2 linked regions of the Desulfatitalea tepidiphila genome follow. The main gene of each other region encodes a partner of the protein of the gene in region 2 in a complex. Links are inferred from orthologs where the notes say so. Each region holds a gene or a part of one and is shown on either strand. Other genes may lie near its edges.

What was found. Proteins that work in one complex are often made in the same cells at the same time.
Region 1: the proteins of tsaD (region 2) and tsaB are in contact, whole or in part, in a solved structure (PDB 4WQ4), measured with the Escherichia coli proteins. The link is inferred for Desulfatitalea tepidiphila from one-to-one orthologs.

Annotation. Positions count from the first base shown.
Region 1 is NZ_BCAG01000003.1:2,315,526-2,319,077, forward strand. Bases 665-3,552 are described here. They hold tsaB (tRNA (adenosine(37)-N6)-threonylcarbamoyltransferase complex dimerization subunit type 1 TsaB), read right to left. Parts: upstream 2,504-3,552; coding sequence 1,826-2,503; downstream 665-1,825. Other genes in these bases: DFT_RS26795 (PP-loop family protein), read right to left, coding at 665-874; rpoZ (DNA-directed RNA polymerase subunit omega), read right to left, coding at 892-1,098; greA (transcription elongation factor GreA), read right to left, coding at 1,132-1,599; lon (endopeptidase La), read right to left, coding at 2,509-3,552. In the rest of the region: more of DFT_RS26795, read right to left, coding at 431-664. UniProt on the Escherichia coli protein: Required for the formation of a threonylcarbamoyl group on adenosine at position 37 (t(6)A37) in tRNAs that read codons beginning with adenine.
Region 2 is NZ_BCAG01000003.1:248,447-252,698, reverse strand. What follows is about bases 1,330-4,252. They hold tsaD (tRNA (adenosine(37)-N6)-threonylcarbamoyltransferase complex transferase subunit TsaD), read right to left. Parts: upstream 3,331-4,252; coding sequence 2,329-3,330; downstream 1,330-2,328. Other genes in these bases: purM (phosphoribosylformylglycinamidine cyclo-ligase), read right to left, coding at 3,596-4,252; DFT_RS05740 (ATP-binding protein), read right to left, coding at 1,330-2,240. Outside these bases: DFT_RS05745 (sigma-54-dependent transcriptional regulator), read right to left, coding at 1-433; more of DFT_RS05740, read right to left, coding at 426-1,329.

The DNA of each region.
Region 1 (3,552 bases), 2.1 Mb from region 2 along the record:
GTCAACCAGGCAGAAGTTCCGGTGACCCTGGAGAAGCCAGAAGTGATATACGGGTTTATCCAGAGTTTAGATCAATAGCACATGCCAGGCGATTGCAGTCGACGGTTGCGTCGGCCCGGCTTGGGCCGGACGCCCGACATGCATCACCTGAGCAGATACTCTGGCCTGATATGTCGCATCGCTCTGAAAATGTTTCCCTTTATCTTATCGTTGGAACAATAGAGTCTTTCGAGCACGGATTTCACGGCAGCTCTTCTGGAGCGCCCCGCACTCGGGCATGGATTTTCGACAATCGGCCACTCCATCTTCCGCGAAAAACGCTTCAAATCGGCCTCCTCGGTGTAAGCCAAGGGGCGGATCACTGTCAAGCGTCCTTGAAAAAAAGATTGACTGGGCCGCATGGTGCTCATCTCGCCAGCATACAACATATTCAAAAAAAAGTCTCGATGATATCGTCTTTGTTGTGACCCAGCGCCACCTTGTTGCAGCCCAAGGCCTCCGCCGTTTCGAAAAGCCGCTGCCGTCTTCTGCGGGCACAGAGGAAACAGGGATTTTCCCGGTTCACATCGCTGTGGGCCACCCGGCCGAAATCGGTGAACTCGATCCGAACCGGCCAACCCATCTGGCGGCCGTAACGTTCGATTCGCACGGCGCCGTCTCCACCGAATCCCAGATCGACATGAATCGGAAAAAGACTGTAATTGACAGGTACGCGGGGTTGCCGCTCCGTGAGAAGCCAGAGAAGCGCCCAGCTATCCTTGCCACCGGAAAGACCCACCGCGATTCGATCGTCGTCCGCGATCATGTCGTAGGCATGCAAGGCCTTTCCCATGGATCTGTTGAGGATCTTGAATATGTTGCTGGATTTAGGCAAGTGCGATCAATTGATGGCTATTCCAACTCCAGTTGTTTCTTCTTTTCCATCACCTTACCCGCTGCAAGCTCACGCAACGCCACCACGATATCCTCATTCTTGGGTGAACTGACGAGATATTCGGAACCTTCCCGAATCTGGCGCACCCGCGAGGCAGCCATGTGGACCAACTTAAAACGATTGCCTACTCTTTTTAAACAATCCTCAATGGTGATTCTTGCCACAACCGACCTCCAATATGAAAAACGTCATGCGTTTTATAAGATTTCCACCAACTCGTAAACTCTTTTTCCGCCAGGCGCCTGGAGCACGATTTCATCCCCCGGCTTTTTGCCGATGATGGCCTGGCCTAACGGTGAAGCGACCGAAATGCGCCCTTCGCGAATGTCCGACTCATCCGGCCCCACCAATTGATACTCCACATCTTCCCCGGTTTCCACGTTGGACAGCAGGACCCGACTGGCAAAGACGGCACGGTCCTTGGGCAAAGCCTCTGGATTGATGATCTGAGCGTTCCCCAGCTTGTAGTTCAGCTCGTTGACCCGTGCCTCTATAAAAGCCTGGCGCTCTTTGGCCGCCTCGAACTCGGCGTTTTCCGACAGGTCGCCGTGGGCACGTGCCTCCTCGATCGCCTTGATGACCCGGGGGCGCTCAACCGACATCAGGTGGCTTAATTCCTTTTTTAGCACCTCGTATCCTTGAGGGGTAATGGGGATTTTTTCCAACGCTGTCTCCTTTTGATTCACGAAATAGCCGCGACCCGACAAGGGTCAACGTTTTGCACCAATGAAAACATAAACCAATGAGCACCCTCAACACCGCCAACAGGGGCCATTGGTTTATATCTTAATGCAATTTATTTTGTGCAAATAACCATTTTCTATGGATCTGTCAATAAAAACAGCCGCAGCCACCATCGGTGACCGGCCAATCCTATCCTAGCTCAGAATGTCACCTGTTTATTTCGGCATCCGACTTTCGCAGGTAGACGGGGCGAAAACCATGAATGTCTTCTATGGTCCCTTTTGCCATTTGCATGGCGGCCAACCTGGCAAGGACGGCCGGACGGGGCACAGTGAGTTCGGTCGCCCCGGCAACGTCGGCATCGGGGCATCGTGCTTTCAGCTCTTTCGCGTACAAGAGGGCGCCGTTTCCGATAAAAAGACATCGGCCGGCCACTCGACCGGCCACATCGGCAGCCGCACCAACCCGCTCTTCACACACCCGCTGCAATCCATGATCGGTTCGATGAAACAGCGACCAGTAGACCTCTTTGCGTCGTGCGTCGATCATCGGGCAGACCGACGGGTATCCTTCAGTCGCCTGATGGGCCAATACCTCCAGCGATGAAACGCCGATCAAGGGTTTCCCCAAGGCAAAAGCGAGGCCCTTAACGGCACTGATCCCGATGCGCAGCCCGGTGAAACTGCCCGGCCCACGCGTCACAGCCACCGCATCCAATTCCGTCGGTTCCCAGCGCAGGATCGCTATCCCCGTTCGGATACCCTCCATCAAGACCCTGGTGTGGGTCAGCCCGGGGTTAAGTATCATTTCCAACTGGCAACGCCCATCCACCGCCAGCCCAATACCGCACACCTCGGTCGACGTATCCACGCAGAGCATTCGCATGGCCGTCAGGATGACTTCTTGACCGCTTTACGGCGTTTGCTCGCCACACCAAAGGTGACGGCTTTTCCGATGGGTGCCTGCAATGCGATGTCCAACACCTCGTCCATGTTCTGAACCGTGACGAACTTGAGTTTACGTTTGATGGCGGCGGGGATTTCCACCAGCTCCCGATTGTTTTTGGCCGGTATGATCACGGTTTTGATACCCGCCCGCAGGGCACCCAGGGACTTTTCTTTCAGGCCGCCGATGGGCAGCACCCGGCCTCGCAGTGTAATTTCACCGGTCATGGCCACATCCTTGTCAACCGGCCGTTGGGTAACGGCGGAGATCAGTGCAGTGGCCATGGCGATGCCGGCGGAAGGACCGTCCTTGGGAATGGCGCCGGCCGGCACATGCAGATGAATGTCGAGATTTTCGAAGGTGTTGGCTTTCACCCCGACCTTGTCGAGATAGGAGCGGGCATAACTCAGGGCGGCGCGTGCCGATTCCTGCATGACTTCGCCGATCTGCCCGGTGATGATCAGCTCACCCTTGCCCCGCATCAGGCTCGCCTCCACGTAGAGGACTTCCCCGCCGGCCTGGGTCCAGGCCAGGCCCGTTGAAAGGCCGACCTGGCTGGCCTCCTGGTCGAGTTCAGGATAAAATTTGGGCACCCCGAGATATTTTTCCAGATTCCCGCGAGTGATATTAAAAGGCCCTTTTTCACCTTCGGCGATGCGCCGGGCCACTTTTCGGCAGACCGTGGCAATCTCACGCTCCAGGTTCCGGAGCCCCGCTTCTGAGGTGTACTCGTTGATCATTGCGGTCATGGCCTGGGGGCTGATGGTGAGCTGATTATTCCGTTTGAAGCCGTTTTCCTTGAGCTGACGCGGCAGAAGATACTTTTCGGCAATCGACCTTTTCTCGTCCTCGGTGTATCCGGAGAGGTTGATTACCTCCATCCGATCCAAAAGGGCCGAAGGTATCGTGTCGGTGACATTGGCCGTGAGGACGAACATGACCTGGGACAGATCGAACGGCAGATTCAGGTAGTGGTCCGAAAATTCCAC
Region 2 (4,252 bases):
TGCGGCTCGTCCCCCAATCGAGGGCCAGCTGCGCCCGCAGCCGTTCGTTTTCGACCTTGAGGCCGGCATGTTCGCAGGCCCGCTCGATGGTGATCTTGAGCTCTTCGAAATCGAGGGGTTTGATCAGATAGTCGTAAGCGCCGGCCTTGAGCGCCTCCACCGCCGATTCGACCGACGAATAGGCAGTCATGATAATCACGGGGATGGCTGGATTGTAGGCCTTGATCTGCCCGAGCGCCTCGATGCCGCTCACATGGGCCATACGCACGTCCATGAGTACCAGATCCACCGGCTCGGCACGCACGGCCGCCACGGCTTCGCCGCCATCCGTGGCCGTGAGGACCTCATACTTCCAACTGCGGCAAATGGTCTTCAAAGTAGTCAAGTGCCCGGCATCGTCGTCGACGATCAGTAACCGGTTGCGTCTATTCATCGCGACGCCCTCCCTGTGCTGTTCTGTCCTCATCCGCACAGGGCAGATGCAGCAGAAAGGTCGTGCCACGTCCCGGCGCGCTCTCCACGTTGAGCCGCGCTCCGTGGGCCTCGACGATTTTATGCACGATGGCCAACCCCAATCCCGTGCCCTGGCTCTTGGTGGTGTAGTAGGGATCGAAAATTTTAGCCATTTCATCGGGTGCCATGCCCTGGCCCGTATCGCTGATCGCGACCCGCACCTCGCCCGGATCGACCCGCTCGCAGCGCACGGTCAATTGTCCGCCATCGACCATGGCCTCGATGGCGTTGATCAGCAGATTGAGCAAGCACTGGGCCATGCGGTCCGGGTCGATGAGGACCGGGCACAACCCATCGTCCATTTTCAATTCGACCTGGACGCGCTGATTGGCCGCGTCCTGCTGAATCAAACCGACCGCCCGGGTCACGATGGGCGCGATATCGATCCGCCGCCGTTTGATGTCCGACGGACGGGCGAAGGAGAGCAGCTCGGTGATCACCCGGTTCAGGCGATCCACCTCCTGGACCATCACCTCGGCCGCCTCCCGGCCCTCGCTGCCCGCTTCGAACTGACCGGAAAAGAAAGTGGCCAGCCCCTTGATCGAGCTGAGGGGATTGCGGATTTCATGGGCCACGCCGGCGGCCAAGCCCCCGAGCGCAGCCAATTTTTCCTGCCGGCGCACCTCGTCCTGCAAGCGGCGCACCTCGCCCAGGTCCCTTAGAATGAGAATCTGCCCGACATAAGCGTCGAGCTCGTTGACGATGCGAGCGGCACTGACGCTCACCGGCACGGTCCGGCCGCTGATAAAACGGCATTCCATCTCCTGCTCGGCAATCGTTTGGCCGCTGTCGAGCAACTCTTTCAAACCGCAAAGGGTCGAAGGCAGCAGCATATCGGCCGGTTGGCCGCCCGTTTCTTCCCTTTTCAAACCGGTGATGCGTTCGGCCGCTGCATTGAAAAAGGTGATGCGCCCCTGCTGATCGGTGGCGATCAGGCCGACCGGCAGGCTGGCCACCACCTTGTCGGCAAAGGCGCTGGCATCCTGAAGGGAGCGTTTGGTGGCGCGATAGCTGTACATCCAGAATAGAGAGACGAAACCCGCAAATCCCAGCAGAACCAGCACGACCGAAAGCACCAGGGTGGTATTTAAATCTTCGCGAATGGCCGCTTCGAAGGGTTCGACGTCCAGACCGGCCACGATCAATAATTGTTTCTGATCGGAGGCTGAAAACCAGTCGTCATTCTGGGGCGGCACCGTCCCATGACGCCGCATCATACCGTACATGCGGGTGCTTCCCGGCCCTCTTCCCGCCAACATGGGTCGAAACGGGCGATGCACTTCAAAGACTCGGCCCTCCTCACCCAGATCGACCAACTCCCAATTCTCCTGCAGGTCGGACCCCAGGTGCAACAGCTTGCGTCCCTGATCGAAAGGTTTGCCGATCATCTCCGGATCGCTGTGGGCCACCGCCTTTCCGTCCGGATCCACGACAGCCATGTAGCGCACGTCCGGCAACCGGCCGGTCTCTTCGAGCAATCGCTGGATCTGGGCCCCGCCCCAGGACATCCCCATCATTCCGGTTCGCGTGCCGGCCTCCACGGCCCGGATGAGCACCGCGCCCTTGGCGCTGAGGATCTCCGACATGTGGCGCTGCTCCCGATTGGCCTTCTGGATCGCAAGCACGATTACCACGACGATCAGGATCGCCGTCGATCCCAGGATAACCCAGGGCGAAATCTGCATGCCGGTTTTGCGGGCGCTCTTTTTAGGATGTGCCTCTGTCATATTTCTTCCGAGTGTCCATCCATAAAGGAAAACGACAGGCCCGATAAAGTCGAAACCCCCTACAAGTCACAACAACTCGACAAATGTCTCAACACCGGGGCTTGCGCGAATAGACATCCGCGTCGAGATCGGTGCGCTCGCCCCTGCCCAGGTGATAATATCCCACCGCCGCGATCATGGCGGCATTGTCCCCACACAAGGCCATGGGTGGCATGTGCACCGCAAGCGAACGGGCGGCGCCATCTGTCGCAAGACGTTCTCTCAAACGCCGATTGGCCGCCACACCGCCCACCACGGCCACCCGCGAACACCCTTTGACCTCGGCTGCGTAAAGCAGCTTGTGCACCAGCACATCCATGACCGCCTCCTGAAACGCGGCGGCGATGTCGGCGCACCGTTCCTCTGCGGCCTGGGGATGCGTCTGGATATAGCGGTTGACCGCCGTCTTGAGACCGCTGAAGCTGAAATCGAATTGATCCTTTTCCAGATAGGGCCGGGTAAAGGCAATGGCATCCGCGTTGCCCTGGGCGGCCAGGTGGTCGATGACTGCACCGCCCGGATAACCCAGCCCGAGCATCTTGGCCACTTTATCATAGGCCTCGCCGGCCGCATCGTCACGGGTCTGGCCGAGAAGTTCGTGGCTGTTTTCCGAGGCTACATGGTAGATGCCCGTGTGACCGCCGGATGCGAGCAGCGCCACGTAGGGAAATTCAGGCGGATCGTCTCCGAGACGAATCGAATAGAGATGCCCCTCCAGGTGATCGACCCCCACCCAGGGCAATCCACGTGCAAAGGCAAAGGCTTTGGCAAAGGAAAAACCGATCAGCAGACAACCCACCAGCCCCGGTCCCTGGGTGGCGGCCACGGCATCGATCTCTTCGATCCTGAGCCCGGCATCGCCGATGGCCTGCTCGACCACCGGCACCACGGCCTCGATGTGCTTGCGCGATGCCAACTCCGGCACCACGCCGCCGTATGGATGGTGAATCGCCACCTGCGACGCCACCGCAGACGACAATATCCTGCGCCCGTCTTCGACAATGGCCGCCGCCGTTTCATCACAGGAGGATTCGATACCGAGGACACGCATGTTGATCACCTTTGGCTGCCTTGGGCCGATGGAGGGATGCGCGAGGAGAAGGGTGCTCTGGATTACTTGCGAGGTTTGGACACCGCCCGGGTGTCCCCGCTGCGGAGCCCTCAACTGCGACAGGGCGGCTGGTCTTGCGCACCCTTGGCCACCCATTTAAGGAAACGGGAGAAAAGATCGAAAAGCTTTCGTATCATTAAAATTCCCAGAACAGCTGGTACCCGTCCACAAATAGGTCGATTGGCCATCTGTGGATGGGGACCACCTACATCCAGCGAAAACGGCTATCGCCCCCGCTTTCCCTCTCGGTGATTTCGCCGATGACCCAGGCCTTCTCCTTCATGGCCAACAGGCGGGCGACGATGTCCTGGGCGGCGTCTTCGGGAACGACGGTCACCATGCCGATCCCGTTGTTGAACACTCGCAGCATCTCGTCATCGGTCACCTTGCCCGCCTCCTGCAAAAACTTGAATATCGGCGGGGTTTCCCAACTGCCGCGGTGCAGCGCAATCCCGCAAGCCTTGGGAATGATCCGCAGCACATTGTTGACGATGCCGCCGCCGGTAATATGGGCCAATCCCCGGATCGGCAGCCCGCGGATCAGATGTTGCACGGTCTCGGAATAGATCCGCGTGGGCGTGAGCAGCTCTTCTCCCAGGGTCCGGCCCAGGTCCGGAACATGGGTGTGGACATCCATCTTGAGCACATCGAAACAGATCTTGCGCACCAGCGAATAGCCGTTGCTGTGCAGGCCGCTGGAGGCGATGCCGATCATCTGGTGGCCGACCTGGATCTCCGATCCGTCCACGATCTTGTTGTTGTCGACCAATCCCACGGCGAAACCGGCCAGGTCGTACTCGCCGTCGGCATAAAACCCCGGCATCTCGGCGGTCTCTCCCCCGATCAGGGCACAGTGCGCCTC